DNA from 3 places in the Mucilaginibacter sp. 22184 genome. Region 2 is predicted to be linked to each of the others. Evidence: riboswitches for the same ligand, from Rfam matches in the RefSeq annotation. Region 2 holds a riboswitch; each other region holds the start of a gene.

Evidence for each region. Region 2 has a riboswitch for cobalamin ahead of ACTJKG_RS14510 (TonB-dependent receptor plug domain-containing protein). Riboswitches for the same ligand answer to the same signal wherever they lie in the genome.
Region 1: it holds a riboswitch for cobalamin, as region 2 does, so the genes downstream of both, metE (5-methyltetrahydropteroyltriglutamate--homocysteine S-methyltransferase) here and ACTJKG_RS14510 (TonB-dependent receptor plug domain-containing protein) in region 2, are expected to answer to the same signal.
Region 3: it holds a riboswitch for cobalamin, as region 2 does, so the genes downstream of both, ACTJKG_RS12190 (TonB-dependent receptor plug domain-containing protein) here and ACTJKG_RS14510 (TonB-dependent receptor plug domain-containing protein) in region 2, are expected to answer to the same signal.

The regions. Positions count from the first base shown of each region.
Region 1 covers NZ_JBQEPI010000004.1:246,099-251,836, forward strand. The annotation lists gene ACTJKG_RS10925 (porin family protein) at 1-115, shown strand, start outside; gene ACTJKG_RS10930 (beta-ketoacyl-ACP synthase III) at 284-1,282, opposite strand; gene metE (5-methyltetrahydropteroyltriglutamate--homocysteine S-methyltransferase) at 1,340-3,646, opposite strand; cobalamin riboswitch at 3,821-4,019, opposite strand; gene ACTJKG_RS10940 (winged helix-turn-helix transcriptional regulator) at 4,158-4,502, opposite strand; gene ACTJKG_RS10945 (MBL fold metallo-hydrolase) at 4,595-5,491, shown strand; gene ACTJKG_RS10950 (2Fe-2S iron-sulfur cluster-binding protein) at 5,560-5,738, shown strand, end outside.
Region 2 covers NZ_JBQEPI010000006.1:113,238-118,975, reverse strand. The annotation lists gene fbp (class 1 fructose-bisphosphatase) at 42-1,076, opposite strand; gene ACTJKG_RS14520 (AAA domain-containing protein) at 1,242-3,137, opposite strand; gene ACTJKG_RS14515 (hypothetical protein) at 3,309-3,584, shown strand; cobalamin riboswitch at 3,785-3,987, shown strand; gene ACTJKG_RS14510 (TonB-dependent receptor plug domain-containing protein) at 4,118-5,738, shown strand, end outside.
Region 3 covers NZ_JBQEPI010000005.1:37,285-43,022, reverse strand. The annotation lists gene ACTJKG_RS12195 (DUF6580 family putative transport protein) at 1-16, opposite strand, end outside; gene ACTJKG_RS12190 (TonB-dependent receptor plug domain-containing protein) at 69-2,021, opposite strand; cobalamin riboswitch at 2,147-2,347, opposite strand; gene ACTJKG_RS12185 (serine hydrolase) at 2,395-3,651, shown strand; gene rplT (50S ribosomal protein L20) at 3,717-4,061, opposite strand; gene rpmI (50S ribosomal protein L35) at 4,140-4,340, opposite strand; gene infC (translation initiation factor IF-3) at 4,429-4,995, opposite strand; gene thrS (threonine--tRNA ligase) at 4,997-5,738, opposite strand, start outside.

The sequences.
Region 1 (5,738 bases), on a different contig from region 2:
GCTGGAATACAACGAACAAGCCGGACTTACCGATATCTTTAAAACAAATCCAGGTTCGATAGTCAGGATTGGCAGGGGAAGTTTTAACGTAGGTTTTAATTTTATACTGAAATAAGGCTAAAACAACAAAAGCGAGGGCATGCCCTCGCTTTTGTTGTTTTATAAGAAACCCGTCATTGTGAGCGATAGCGTGGCAATACCTAAAATACAGAGTGGCTCTGCTAATCGGGGATTGCCACGTCGTTCCTCCTCGCAACTACGGTGTAAGATCCCAAATGCTAAACTATCTCAGCTTACCCCATTTTAGCAGGGTGGCCCCCCATGAAAAACCGGCACCGAAGGCGGTCAGGATCATGTTGTCGTTATATTTAAAGTCGTTTTTAAAATCCCAAAGGCACAGTGGTATGGTGGCAGCTGTGGTGTTTCCGTACCTCTCGATATTTACTTTTACACGCTCGGCGGGTAAACCCAAATGGTCGCCAACGGCATGAATGATGCGGTAATTGGCCTGGTGAGGTATCAGCCAGTTGATATCGTCAATAGTCAAATCGTTACGTTTCAGAACTTCTTTACAGGTTTCGGTCATGCCGTTAATGGCAGCTTTAAAAACCACCCGGCCATCCTGGTGTATAAAATGTTTGTTGGCAGCCACGCTCTCGGCCGTTGCCGGAACTTTTGAGCCTCCGCCGGGTACCAGTAAATGCTCCCGGCCTTTGCCCTCGGTTTTAAAAACACTGTCAATTAAGCCCGTGCCATCGGTAGTAGGTTCAATTAAAACCGCTCCGGCCCCATCGCCAAAAAGTATACAGGTGTTACGGTCTTTATAGTTGATGATAGCGCTGTTCTGATCGGCACCTACCACAATCACTTTTTTATAACGGCCGCCTTCCACCAGGCTTGATCCCAGGGTGTAGGCATACAAAAATCCACTACAGGCAGCGTTTACATCTGTTGCCCAGGCATTGGACATACCCACCTTATCGCAAACAATGCTGGCAGTTGATAATAATAAATGATCGGGGGTTGATGTGGCGATGATTACACAATCAATTTCATCTGGAGAAACTTTAGTACTATCTAATAAATTTTTTATGGCCCAGGTGGCCATATCAGAAGTAGCGAGCGTTTTATCGGTTAAAATTCTTCTTTCCTTTATTCCTGTTCTTGATACTATCCATTCGCTGTTTGTATCAACCATTTTTTCTAAATCACTGTTACTCAGGATACTATCTGGAACATAACCACCTATACCCGTTATAACTGCGCTGCTCTTTAACTTCATAAATACTAAAATTCTTCAAAAAACAGGCAATTATACGGAAATTGCCTGTTTTTGACGTCAGGAAACTGTTGTTTCTACAACTAACTGACGAAGTTGTTTTGCAGCCAGCACCATATTCACCAGCGCGGTTTGTGTTTCGGGCCATTTACGTGTCTTCAAACCACAGTCGGGATTAACCCATAAATTGCGTGCCGGCAGTAATGCCGAAGCTTTTTCGAGCAGCGTGGCCATCTCATCAACCGTAGGTACGCGGGGCGAGTGGATATCATAAACACCCGGGCCAATTTCATTAGGATATTTAAAATCGGCAAAGGCATTAAGCAGTTCCATTTGCGAGCGCGAGGTTTCAATGGTGATCACATCTGCGTCCATATCGGCAATGTTTCCAATGATGTCATTAAACTCACTATAGCACATGTGGGTATGGATCTGTGTTTCGTCCTTCACCCCACTGGCCGATATACGGAAAGCACGTACGGCCCAGTTCAGGTAGCTTTCCCAATCGTTTTTACGCAACGGCAAACCTTCGCGTATCGCGGGTTCGTCAATCTGTATCACTTTGATACCGGCTTGCTCCAGGGCAACCACTTCATCGCGGATGGCCAGGGCTATCTGGTAGGTGGTTTCGGAGCGGGGCTGATCATCGCGCACAAACGACCATTGCAGTATAGTAACCGGACCGGTAAGCATACCTTTCATCAATTTGTTGGTATTGGCCTGGGCAAAGCTGCTCCAGCGAACGGTCATATCTGCCGGGCGGCTTACATCACCATAAATTACCGGCGGTTTAACACAGCGGCTGCCGTAGCTTTGTACCCAGCCATTTTTGGTGAACAGGAAACCATCCAAACGCTCGCCAAAGTACTCTACCATGTCGTTACGTTCAAACTCGCCATGTACCAATACATCCAGGTCGATCTCTTCCTGCCAGCGGATGGCTTCGATAGTGGCTTTTTCTATCTGCTCGTCGTACTGCGCCTCGGTCAGTTCGCCTTTTTTGAGGCGTGCACGCAGCGTGCGGATATCATTAGTTTGCGGAAACGAGCCTATGGTAGTTGTAGGGTACAGGGGTAAGTTAAAACGCTGCTGCTGTATTTTTTGGCGATCACTGAATGGACTGTCCCGGCGTGCGTCGGCATCAGTGATAAAAGCGGCACGTTGTTTAACCTCCTGTTTGTGGATCAACTTGGAAATATTACGGCTGGATATAGCCTGGATATTGGCTTGCAGCAGGTCGTTATTACCTTCGATGATCTGGGCCAGCTCGTTAACCTCGTTCAGTTTTTGTTTAGCAAAGGCCATCCAGTTTTTGATCTCGGTGTTGATGGTAGTTTCCAGGTCGAGGTCAAAAGGTGTATGCAGCAGAGAGCAGCTTGGCGCGATGATCACCCTATCCTTACCCAATACCGCGATAGCTTTTCTGATGTGCGATATGGATTTGATGTAATCGTTTTTCCAGATGTTGCGGCCATCAATAACACCTACCGACAGGCTCAGTTTTTCGGGCAGCAAGGTAAGCACCTCATCCAGTTGCTGCGGGGCACGTACCAGGTCGATATGCAGGGCGCTTACCGGCAGGTTTACGGCCAGCTGGGTATTATCCTTCAGACTTTCAAAATAAGTGGTAAGCAGTATTTTGATACCCGGAGTATTTTTGTTGATCTCGTTGTAAGCGTATACAAAGGCGTCTTTTTCGGCCTGGGTCAAATCAAGCGCCAGGAAAGGCTCATCTACTTGTACCCAAACCGCGCCATACTCTTTCAGGCGTTTCAATACTTCGATATAAACAGGCACCAGTTTTTTGATCAGATCGATCTTATTAAAGCCTGCTTGTTTCTCTTTACCCAGCAACAGGTAACTTACCGGACCGATCAGCACCGGTTTTGGTGTAGTACCGGTATGTTGTTTAGCCAGCGTAAATTCATCAAATACTTTTTCTGAAAACACCCGAAACTGCTGGTTTTGTATAAACTCGGGCACAATGTAGTGGTAGTTGGTATCAAACCATTTGGTCATTTCCATGGCGGTTACATCCAGGCCATCTTTCTGGTAACCGCGAGCCATGGCAAAGTACAGGTCGATCTCGGTATTGGCTTTGTTTTGGGTTAAAACAGGGGTGTAACGCTCAGGGATAACACCCAGCATGAGCGAAGTATCCAGCACCTGGTCATAAAAGCTAAAATCGTTACAGGGAATCAGATCGATACCGGCATCAACCTGGGTTTTCCAGTTGCTGATCCTGATCTGGCGGGCAACGGCAAACAGCTCGTCGCGGGTAAATTGGCCGGCCCAATACGCCTCACTGGCCTTTTTAAGTTCACGGAGGGCACCTACACGAGGATACCCGAGATTGTTTTTGAGCATACGCATAAAACTTTTTTGGTTAAACATTAAATTGAATTAATGCTCCTTACGGTTTTCGGTATGCTTTCGGGAAATGGTAATAAAAGGCAAAAGCACAACAACGCGCAGGCCGCTAAAAAGGGGCGCCGGCGGTTATCCTTTTTCTTTGACTACTGCTTCAAAACGCGAAAGCATTGTCTTTTATACAATAGGGCAAGTATCCTGGCTTGTAATATTGTTGCCGTCCTTCTCATTCCGTTTGGATGGAATAATGGACCTTACCGGCAACAACTTTTTGTATTACTTACAGTTGCGCGACAGCCCGCGATTTACACACGGTTCCTTTTTAATCCCTGCCCTCCACAGGCAGGAAACCATATTGCTGAAAAAAAGTAAAGAACTTTATTACAACAAATATAGGCTTTAATGGAACACGATAATCAACGTACGCAGGAAATTGCCATAGGACAAGTTTTTTAGATGTGCAAATTACAAATGTGCAGATGTGCAAATGTTCTGCTGTCAATAATGATTACGATTTCCCCATGTTGGCATATCCCCACGCTTTCATGGCATCAATAATAGGCAGTAACGTTTGGCCATGCTGGCTGATATGATATTCAACCCGGGGTGGCACTTCGGCAAAAACTACTCTTTCCAATACGCCGTCTACCTCCAATTCACGCAATTGATTGGTGAGGGTTTGCTTGCTTATTTCGGGGATGCCTTTCTGCATTAAGCTGTATCGGTTGGTTCCGTTCCTGATCAGGTGAATGATCACCGGTTTCCATTTGCCCCCAATAATATTCATACAATAGGTTACCGCGCAGTTGGTTGGGTTAAAATTTTTTGTTTTACGGGTGATCGATTTTGCCATTAGTCTAAAATTATTGCCTAAGCATATAAATATAGTCTTTTGCCGATGATCAGCAAAAACCGGGACATTTGCCAGCGATAAAAACAAATAATATGACCAAGAACTCAGAAATATCAGCTATAAAAACAAACCCGGTTCCGGGTGTTAAAAGTTACCATTTTGAATCATTTAATCTGTTGGTTATTACAGATGGAGATGTAGAATATGATAACGGCTGCTTTGCTCCCGGTATACCACCTGCAGAACTGAAACAGTTACGGGAAAACCACAATAACCTGACCGCGCACTTTATGCTGCCTCATAATATTATGGTATTCACATCACCGGATAAGACCATCATGATCGATGCAGGCAACGGTGACAAAGCCAGACCCGGCGCTGGTAAATTAGCAGGCAATCTGTATGCCGCCGGAATTAAACCCGCCGATCTCACCGATATTATACTCACCCATGCTCACCCCGATCATTTTAGCGGTCTGATAAGCCATAGCGGCCAACTGGTTTTCCCAAACGCGAAGATCCATCTGCACCAAAAAGAATTTGATTTTTGGCAGGATGATCATGCCGATTTCTCTAAAAGTAAAAGTCTGCTATCCTCACTTCAATCGCTCCAGCAGGAGATCCAATTTTTCTTTACGCAGATAAGCGGAAAGTTACAGCTATTCAATACCGATGAGCCACTATTTGATTTTTTGCAACCCATACTTACACCCGGGCACACACCGGGCCATTGTATGTTCACGATCATTTCGGGCAATGAAAAATTCATTCATATGGCCGATATTTTTCATGACGAGATCGTGCTGTTTGCCAAACCCGAATGGGGTACTGTTTTCGATATTGATTTTGATTTGGCCGCCCGTACACGCCAATCAATTCTTAAAGAATTTGCCACATCAAAACAACGGGTCTTCGGTTATCATTTACCCTGGCCGGGTTTTGGGCATATTGAAAAGCACAATGATGCGTTTACATGGGTGGTGGAATGATATAAAACTTGTGACTATCGGGCGAAATAAAAAATTAGTTCTTCTTTCTCCCGATATTTACATTTCAAATGCCTGCAAACGAAAACACCATCCTATTTAAAGTAGCCTATCAAGGGCGCATCACCGAGGTTCATACCTACCCCAACCAGTACTATAGCCTGATGACACTGATCTCTGACCAACTGGCTATCCCCGGTTTTGGTTTATGTTGCGGTATGGGCAGCTGTGGCACCTGCCTGGTGCAGAT
Region 2 (5,738 bases):
ATAATAGATTCTTCGCTGCGCTCAGAATGACAATTTTTTACTTACCCCGCCAAATCCATACTTATTTCCTCTTCCACGGCATCGGCCATAAACTCTTCGGCCTTGAGCACCATTTGCTCGGAGCCTATAAAAATAGGGGTACGCTGGTGCAGGGAAGTGACATCCAGTTCCATGATGCGGTTTTTACCATCTGTGGCCCTGCCACCAGCTTGTTCAATAACAAACGACATGGGGTTGCATTCGTAAACCAGTCGTAATTTACCACCCGGCGTGGCCGCGGTTACCGGGTAAATGAATATACCGCCCTTGATCATGCTGCGGTGCAGATCAGCTATCATAGAACCCACATAACGTGAACTGTAGGGGCGGTGAGTAGCTTCATCCTCTACCTGGCAATATTTGATGTATGATTTTACTCCTTGCGGGAAGTGCACATAGTAACCCTCGTTGATAGAGTAGATAATACCCGTTTTAGGTATTTTCATATCCGGGTGCGACAGGCAGAATTCGCCTATGGATGGATCCAGCGTAAAGCCGTTAACGCCCTTGCCTGTGGTATAAACCAGCATGGTTGAAGTACCGTAGATCACATAACCCGCGGCAACCTGGTTTACGCCTTTTTGTAAAACATCCGTCAGCGTTGCCCGGCCGCTGGTGCTTTGCCTGCGGTATATAGAAAAAATAGTACCTACTGATACGTTTACATCAATATTAGACGAACCATCCAATGGGTCAATAGCTACAATATATTTGGCATCCAGGGATACATCGGTATCCAGCATTACAATCTCTTCATTCTCTTCCGATGCTACAATGCAGCACTCCCCGCCACTTTTAAGGGCTGTTATAAATTGCTCATTGGCGTAAATATCCAATTTTTGCTGACTTTCGCCCTGTACGTTGGTACTGCCTGCTTCTCCCTGCATATCCATTAAACCTGCTTTGTTTACCTCGCGGTTAACAATTTTTGCCGCGATACCTATATCGCGCAGCAAACGCGAAAGCTCACCTTTAGCGTACGGAAAATCCGCTTGTTTTTCAATGATAAATTGCCCTAATGTTTTTGCTTGTGCCATAGGCTTAGTGTAATTTTTACGTATTAATTTGTTGTTGGTTTGCTGACAAGATAATCATAAAAAAGCCTAAAATGAAACAATTTGGCAATATTTATCGTCGATAACGATTGCGTAACTGGATTTGATAGTGTAAAAATGGCTACTAAAAGGTGTTAGCAAGGTGTATTATTCACCGGCATATGTCCAGGCACTTTCATAGGCATCCAGGCGTTCGGTATAGTCGATAAGATCGGCATAAAATGGCAGCCTGGTAAGGGTGGAACTGTCCCCTATAACCACCAGTTTCTTCCGGGCGCGGGTCAAGGCTACGTTCATCCGGCGGATATCTGAAAGGAAACCGATCTCGCCTTCGGAATTACTCCGCGTCATGCTGATATAAACCACATCGCGTTCCTGTCCCTGGAAACTATCCACCGTGTTTACCGAAATATAACTGCTGTAAGGAAGTAAATCAGGATGGGCAGCCAGCAACTCATTCAGCACCCTGATCTGTTCTTTATAAGGCGCGATAATAGCAATAGAAGGGAAATTGTCGGTGCTATTTAAATTGCTAACCAGCTTATTAAGGTGCTTTAATAAAAACACGGCCTCTTCGGGGTTGGCTACGCTGGTGCCCTGCTGCTGTTCATCAAAACCACAGCCCGCGGTATCTACAAAAGATACAGGCATATCTCCGGGGAAAAGCAAACGCTGCGCTACAGAAGTATGTGCTTTCAGTTTGCTCTGGTAAAACTCTGCTGATGAAAAGCCCATGATATCCTGATGCATACGGTATTGTTCTTCCAGTAATACTACAGCTTCTGGATGCAGGGATGCACATTTTTCGAGCAGGGTAGTGCTCAGTCCATTTTTGGCCGCCTCTGCCGATTTGATCGTCGGTGGTAGCTGGCAATGGTCACCCGTCAGTATTACTTTTTGCGCTTTTAGTATAGGGATCCAGCAGGCGGGTTCCAATGCCTGACCGGCTTCGTCAATCACTACGGTATCAAACCTTACATCGCGTATGGTATAGTGATTTGCGCCCACCAGTGTAGCGGTGATCACCTGGGCTTTACTCACCAAATCGTCAACTATGTGCTGCTCGGAGGCGGCCACATCCTTCATGATCTTATGCGCTTCATTAAACAAGGCCTTGCGTTGGTCGCGCTCTGCTTTGCCAAAGCTGCGTTTGTATTTGTGGGCCATGTCCTTGTAAGCACTGGCCTGTTTTTTGAGTTTTTTGATCTCTTTGTTATCGTCATGTTCGGCAATCTTGCTGTCGAGCGTTAAGGACAACAGTTTTTCGGATACCCGGGCCGGATTACCGATGCGCAATACATTTAGCCCCTCGTCTGTTAGTTTCTCGCTGAGCAGATCAACCGCGGTATTACTTGGAGCCACAACCAAAACCTGTTTTTTATTTTGCCCGATAAGCGCTTTAATAGCCTGTACCAGAGTAGTGGTTTTACCCGTGCCCGGCGGCCCGTGAATAACGGCCAGGTCTTGCGCCGAAACTATTTTATTAACCGCCTCTGTCTGCGACTCGTTTAAGCGTGGAGCGGAAACAGGGGCGGTAGTATTAAATACAGGAGCTTTCTCGCCCGTAAGGATCTGGATCAAGCGTCCTTCCTGTGGCTTTACGGCTATGGCCGAAGCCTGTTTAAGGGCATTCTGCATTTCGTCGTAACTATTGTTATCAAAAAGCAGATCGATGCCGAGTTTGCCGTCGCAGGTCCAATCTGGCAGTTCGTCGGTATATAGGGTGATTTTTAGGCGGTCGCCGCCCTGGTAGGTGATGGTGCCTTCCGCACGGTCGGTCTTTGGATCGTGATTGGAGAACAGGGCTGCAGGTACTCCAAAACGCAACTGGTGAGCCAGGTCCTTATGTGTAGTTCGTTCAACCTCTACATTGATATAATCGCCCCGGCCGGGCTCGGTTCCACGAATGGCTATAGGATACCAGCTAAGTCCTTGTGCCCGGCGGTCGGCAGCTGATGAGTTTTCGGTTAGTTTAAGATAAGCGTTACGGTCCTCCTCTTTTTCTTTATTCAGCAGATCAAGGAGCCTTTTGAAATAATCCATTGCCTGCAAAGGTAGGGATTTTGGGAGCAAGGATTTGGGGGACTTTGGGAGCAAAGAGCAAGGATTTTGCGAATAACGATTCTTGGAGTAAGAAACTATTTTCAAAAATTGTAAGGGACTGTTATGCAGAACGACTAACTCTATAGTATAAATCTAAAATAGGGGAGGAATATGGATGAATTGACAAAAATAGCGTACAACTGTCGCAAAGCCACTCGTTTAATTGAGAAGAAGCTGATTGACCACTTAACACTTCGCGAAAAGCTGGAATTGAAGATCCACCTGGCCGGCTGCTCGGTATGCAGGGTGTTTGAACAGCAAAGCTCCATGATCAATAAAATGGTGTGCGAGCTGTTCCATCCGGCAAAGATCAGCGAATTGAAGCTGGATGATGAGTACAAAAAGCAATTGCAAAAACGTATTGAAGAAAAACTGAACAAGCATTGAGATAAAAATTTACAAAATAAAAAATTTAAATAGTAGATATAAACTATAGATTTTCAATTATATAAATTTTATAATTGAATGAAAGCTTTATTGTTTTGCTCCGCATGATTTTCGTTGATGAATTAGGTATGGTATCCTGTTTGAAAATTATGCTATCTATGCGGCATACCAAAACATCAAAGTCCTTGTGCTTTTTATTTCTATATTTGCCTCGCTTTTGGTTCCCCAGGCCTTTATGATTTGGGGATTAAAAGGGAATCCGGTGTAATTCCGGAACTGTCCCGCAGCTGTAAGCTCTGTTAACCGCTATCCATTCTATAGCCACTGTTTCGATATGATCGCGACGGGAAGGCCGGGTAAGCGGGGAGTAAGTCAGAAGACCTGCCATTGCATGATATGTATTCATAGCTTTCGGGGATTGAAGCTGGAATGAAGATACCTCACGTTGTTGCGTATTTCCATTGATGGTACCCTGTTGGCTGTTTGTTTAATTTTTTCACGAACAGAACGTATTGCAACACTTGTACAAATATTTGTGCTTCCCGATTTTTTTTATTTGCCTTACAGCGGTATGGGGCCTGTTTTGTGGTAACGCTAAGGCGCAGGTGGCGGATACCAGTCGCCATAAACCTGCAGCAGATACTGTTAAAAGTCACCATCTGAAAGAGGTTTCCGTTCGTGCAGGCCGGATTTCTTCGCGTAATACTTCGGCAACACCACTGCAAATACTCAAAGGAGCGGAGCTGGAAAAGCTGAATAGTTTTTCGGTGGCCGATGCCATCCGTTATTTCTCAGGTGTGCAATTGAAGGATTACGGCGGCGTAGGCGGTCTCAAAACCATTAATGTGCGCAGTCTGGGTAGTAATCATGTAGGTGTTTTTTATGATGGTGTCGAATTTGGCAATTCGCAAAATGGCCAGGTTGACCTGGGTAAGTTTTCGCTGGATAACATTGATGAAATAGCCCTTTACAATGCGCAAAAGGGTACCATATTTCAGTCGGCCAAGGGCTTTGCCTCCGGGAGCGCTATTTGCCTTACCTCGCGTCAGCCGCATTTTGAGGATAGTAGCCGTTCTGCTGGTAAAGTGAGTTTTAAAACCGGTTCATCAGGTTTGGTTAATCCGTCATTCTTTTGGCAGTATAAGCTGAGTGATAATACCTACAGTACCTTCAGTACAGAGTTTGTACATGCCAATGGCCGCAACAAATTCCGTTATACTAATGGTGTTTATGATACTACAGCCGTGCGGCAAAACAGCGATATCACCGCGCAACGGGCAGAGCTCGGGCTAAATGGAAAGCTGCCGGATAGTAGTAAATGGGCAGTTAAAGGGTATCTGTATAATTCGGCAAGGGGATTACCGGCCGCCATTGTATCCAATAAATTTGATTCGGATGAGCGCTTGTGGAACAGGGATATCTTTATGCAATCTACCTACAACAAAAATTTTGGCGACAGGTACAGTCTGATGCTTAGTGGTAAGTATGCCAATACTTTCAGCCATTATACCAATCCCGATATCACCACAACTACCGGGCTGTTAAATGATCGTTATTATGAACATGAACTTTACTTTTCGGTAGCTAATAAATACAAGATCAATAAGTTTTGGGATGTGGCGGCCTCGGCAGATTATGAGTGGAGTACCTTGCACATCACCGAGAATGATTCGGCTAAATATAAGTTTGCACCGCCTATTCGTAATCAACTGTTAACGGCCTTGGCCACCGAATTGCATTTTACCCGGTTTAACTTACAGGCTAATGTGCTGGGTACTTTTGTTCGGGACAAAGTTCCGGTTGAGGCTAATTCAGATAATAAAACCGAGTATACACCCGCATTATTGTTTTCATGGCAACCCACAGAAAGCCCTGATTTTAGGTTGCGTGGTTTTTATAAGAGCATTTTCAGGCTGCCAACTTTTAATGACCTGTATTACACTTTTGTAGGTTACGCTACGGTAAGGCCAGAATTTAACAAGCAGTATGATCTGGGCTTTACTTATAACCGTACACTGCATCAGCAAACGCTGGTCTACTTCGCGATACAGGCCGATGCTTATTACAACCAGGTAAGGGATAAAATAGTGGCGGTACCGGGAGCCGATCTGGGTCGGTGGTCTATCATTAACCTGGGTAAAGTACATATTAAGG
Region 3 (5,738 bases), on a different contig from region 2:
TATCTTTTGAGTTCATGATTCAAATTTATGAGGTAAAATTACTTATAAATGTACTAAATAAAAAGCTGCTAATTAAACTGGTATTTGGCCCCAAGCATGAAGTTGATACCCATGGTATTGTAACCCAACCAGTCGGTATATTTTTGATCCAGTAGATTATTCAGATCGCCAAATATGCGCAGGTTTTTGGTTGCCTTCAGCTCCAGGTGCAGATCGGCCAGGTGATAATGTTTTAGGGTAACTACTGTAGACGGATAGGTTGCAAAGTTTTGATCGGTACGGTTGCCGGTGTATTTATAATTCACGCCAAATGAAAAATCTTCAATAACCTGGTAGTTAAAATTAATGCCTAATGTGCTTTTTGGCCTGCGGTAAAGATTGGCCGTTTGTACACCCTTTTCATCGGTCAATTTACCGGTTACATAAGTATAATAGGCTGCAGCCGTTAATTTATCAGCGTGATAATTCAACTCGCTCTCAAAACCTTTATCCTTTTGAAACTGACCGTTTTGATAAAAAGATGCAAAGGGCGAAACAGACTGAGTAAAGAAATAGATCACATCCTTAGCATTCCGTTTATAGAAATGGGTATTGAATGTCAGTGCGTTTTTAACAATTTCCCAATCAAAACCAGCTTCATAGGAGGTAGTAGTTTCGGGCTTTAGTTTTATATTACCATATTGGGAATATAACTGATACAATGATGGCGATTTATAGGCTGATGCTATTGATCCGAAAATTTTAAATTGATCGGCCAGGAACAAAGACGGGTTAATGGTATAGGTAAAATTATCGCCATACGTGCTATGGTGATTGTATCGCCCACCCAGTTCCATGTGAAAAATATCAGCTTTAAAAAACAAAGAAGTATAAGCGCTGAATATATTATTATGAGCCAAATTATCGGCGATAGTACTGGCTCCGGGATGATAACCTGTTGATTCATATAAGCTATATTGGGTAGTGTTGCTATATTTAAAACTTACCCCACTGGTTATGTCAAAATATTTACCTAATTCTTGATTCAACACAACTTCGGCATTGGTAATACGCCCAATATTTTTAGTTATCTGGTGGGTAGAATCGTTGTCGGTAGGAAAGTTTTTAAAATTATTCCAAACTGTATTTTGCGATATATTGAAACGCAGCGACCCTTTTGGCAATATTAATTTAGCCCCTAAACCTCCAAACAAAAACGTATTGTTGTAAGTATAATTTTGATCGTCGGTAAATGCTCCGTAGGGTAAATTACCTGATGTATAGCTTGTTTGCAGGTTTCCATTCAGGCTGAAATTCCTGGAAACTGCCTGATTGATATTTACACTCGCCGAACGCTGATGAAAGCCATCTTTTTTAAAATTGCCTTTACCCGTTGTATCTGTTGCTGCCGCAAAACCTCTTGAATCGGAATTGGAAATATTTACAGCAACTCCCGTTTTGTTTACCGTTCCATTTAATGAAGCCGACTCTTTGAAGGTATTATAACTACCACCCATTAGCTGCAGGCTACTTTTAAGTCCTTGCCCGTTTCCTTTTTTGGTAATGATATTGATAACACCGGCCACAGCGTCTGAACCATACAAAGTTGATCCGCTTCCTTTTAAAATCTCGATATGATCTATCAGATCCAATGAAAAAGCGTTCAGGTCATAACTGCCGTCTATGGCTGCTGCATTGTTCACTGGGAAACCATCAATCAATATCAACGTGTTTCCTGTAGATGCTCCATACAGATAAATGGATGTAGCGATACCCGGCGCATTCTGGGCGCCCGAAAATGTAAGTCCCGGAACGGTATTTAGTAATTGGGGTAAGGTTTTCCCCTGTGAGCGATTAATCTGCTCGGCCGGGATCACGGTAACTACCCTGCCTATATCAGATAGTTTTTTTGGTGAGCGGGTAGCGGTAACCACTACATCATTAAGCAATCGCGTAGTATCCTGCGCTTGTGCTGTGGTTACCAGCAATGTAGCCTGCAATAATCCAATTCCTAAAATACCTTTAAAGTAAAGTTTGTCCATATAACCTGTTATAATTAAATAATGCTTGTTATCAACTTATACTATATCCAATATATGATCAGGGCAAATGAAAATACACTCAATGAAGGGCATTCACATTCAAGCTTCAATCCCCGAAAGCTATGAATACTATAAGTGCTTGGGCAGGTGTTCTGACTTGCTCCCCAAATTGCCCGGCCTTCCCATTCTTTTCAGAACAGTGGCCATAAGAGTGGGCAATGGTTAAAGAGCTTACAGCTGCGGGACAGTTACGGATTATTCACCGTATTCCCTTTTAATTCATTTACAGTAATAAACCGTATGAAACCTAAAGCGCAACAAAAGTAAGCTAAGTATGAGCAATCGCAAAGTAACAATCTGTATATTTATGATAATGAAACCGTACATTACATTTCTGTTGCTGGTAATCGCCATATCCAGCTTTGCTCAGCAACCTGATACTGTTTTCCTGAAAGAGCTTTTACAAAGTCATCCGGAGCTATTTAGTAAGATATTGAGCCATCCTACCCAAAATGAGGTACAAATATTGTATACGCAAATCGACCGAGATAAAAACAACACACCGCATTTTAAGTCATACAGTTATCGACTTAACGCTAAACATTATTTCTATCCTGCCAGTACAGTTAAACTACCAACAGCCATTTTCGCGCTGGAAAAACTTCACGAATTACATGTTAAAGGCTTAACCACAAGATCAACTATGATCACCGACAGCGCCTTTGCCAAACAGACTAGGGTAAAAACAGATACCTCATCGGCAAATGGGCTACCCAGTATAGAGAATTATATTAAAAAAATCTTATTGGTAAGTGATAACGACGCTTTCAATCGCTTGTATGAATTTGTTGGCCGTGAAGAGATCAATCGCAAACTAAAAAAATACCAGTTATATCATACCCGTATTGTGGGTCGGCTGGCCGTAGGCGATGCCGGAGAAAACACAAGACATACCAACCCCATTACTTTTTACGATGGAAACCAAGTGGTATACCGCAAAAAGGCATTATATGATAGCTTAAACTATCCGATGCGCCCGGATAATATGATTATGGGGAAAGCCTATCTGGACAGCAGCGACCGCCTCGTGAATAAATCCTTTAATTTGAGTGAAAAAAATGTGTATTCTATTGCCGATCAGCAGCTGGTATTAAAGAGACTCCTTTTTCCGCAATCATTTCCGACGAATCAGCGCTACAACCTCACATCTGCCGATTATGCTTTCATATACCGATATATGAGTACATTTCCTACAGAAAACATAAAACCAACCTATAACCGACCAGACTATTTCCCGGCATACTGCAAATTTTTATATTACGGTGGAGATAGTTCGGCGGTAATTGAACCCAATATCAGGATATTTAACAAAGTAGGCGACAGTTATGGATATGATATTGACAACGCCTACATTGTCGATTTTAAAAATCATGTTGAGTTCTTACTAACTGCGGTAGTGCAATCAAATGAGGATGGGGTTTATAACGATAATAAATATGAATACGCCACGATTTGCCTTCCATTCCTAAAAAATCTGGGGCGTGTTATTTATCAATATGAATTGAAAAGGCCTAAAAAACATCTGCCCAATTTAGCCCAATTCCAATTTAACTACTCACCTATAAAGTAACTTCATACTAAAACAAAAAGGCCTTCTGAATTAACAGAAGGCCTTTTTTATTAAGCTTGCGCTAATTATTTTACTGCATCAATCACGGCTTTGAAAGCATCTGGATGATTCATCGCTAAATCAGCCAATACTTTACGGTTTAAACCGATTTCTTTTGCTGCTAATTTACCTATTAACTGAGAGTAAGAAATTCCGTGCTGACGGGCACCTGCGTTAATACGCTGTATCCACAAAGCTCTGAACTCTCTTTTTTTGGTTTTGCGGTCACGATAAGCGTACTGTAAACCTTTTTCAACTGTGTTTTTTGCAATGGTGTAAACCTTGCTACGTGAACCCCAATAACCTTTGGCGAGGTTCATGATCCTTTTCCTGCGTCTTCTCGACGCTACTGCGTTAACTGAACGTGGCATCTTGTTTGATTTTGGTAGTGAGTGCCTGTTTTTATAACAGAACTTAAAACTCTAATACCTGGTTAAAAAATTTGTGAATTACTTTCCGATACAAAGCATACGTTTAACGTTACCCATGTCAGCATCAGAAACTAAGCTGGTGTGACCAAGGGCGCGCTTACGTTTTGTCGACATCTTGGTTAAGATGTGGCTTTTGTATGCGTTTTTTCTTGCGATTTTACCGGTTCCAGTAAGCTTAAAACGCTTTTTTGCACTGGAATTGGTTTTCATTTTTGGCATAACTCTATTTATTTGTTTTTAGATATTAACGTTTCTCAACGTTTTCCTTTATTTAATGGTACAACATCAACGTCGTACTTAAAAATTATTATTTTTTTACTGCTTTAGGAGCTAGAGTTAAAAACATCCTCTTTCCTTCAAGCTTTGGTAACTGCTCTACTTTACCGTTATCTTCCAACGCCTGTGCAAAACGAAGTAACAGGATTTCGCCCTGTTCTTTGTACACAATGGCACGGCCTTTAAAGTGTACGTAGGCTCTCACCTTTTCACCGGCTTCCAAAAACTTCATGGCATGCTTCAATTTAAATTCAAAGTCATGGTCATCGGTATTCGGTCCGAAACGGATCTCTTTAATAACCGTTTGCTTGGCATTGTTTTTTATCTCTTTTAGCTTCTTCTTTTGTTCATAAATGAACTTATTATAGTCCGTTACCTTACAAACCGGTGGGACAGCGTTTGGAGATATTTCAACCAGGTCGAGCTCTTGCTCCTGTGCAATTGCCAGCGCGTCTCTTAAAGAGTAAACTCCCTGCTCAACGTTATCGCCTACCAGACGAACTTCCTGAGCCCTGATGAATTGATTAATGTTGTGTTCAGCTTCTTTTTTCTTAAAAGGAAGCCTTGGTCCTCTATTGAAAGGTTTGTTTAATGCCAAGTTATACTTTTATTTCTTTAGTTATTTGTTCTTTAAAATCTTCTATGCTCATACTTCCCAAATCGCCCTGACCATGTTTCCTTACAGAAACCAAGCCTTCAGCCGCTTCTTTTTCACCTACAATCAACATATAAGGGATCTTTTTGACTTCAGCATCACGTATCTTACGCCCTATTTTCTCGTCTCTAAAATCAATCAGCCCGCAAATATCGGAATCTTTTAACACATCAGAAAGTTTTTTTGCATATTCCTCAAATTTTTCTGATATGGGCAAAATAATAAACTGCTCCGGCGACAGCCAAAGCGGGAAATTACCTGCGCAATGCTCAATCAACACCGCTATAAAACGCTCCAGGGAACCAAACGGCGCCCTATGGATCATTACCGGACGATGTTTTTGATTGTCACTGCCAGTATATTCCAGTTCAAAACGTTCAGGAAGATTATAATCAACCTGTATAGTACCCAGTTGCCATTTACGGCCCAGGGCATCTTTCACCATAAAATCAAGCTTAGGGCCATAAAAAGCGGCTTCGCCCAATTCCTGAACGGTGATCAAACCTTTTTCTTCAGCAGCTTCAATAATTGCAGATTCAGCCAAAGCCCAGTTTTCGTCAGTACCGATGTATTTACCCTTATTTTCAGGATCGCGAAGCGATACCTGCGCAGTATAGTTCTCAAAACCAAGGGCTTTGAATACATACAACACCAGATCAATCACTTTTTTAAACTCATCCTTTACC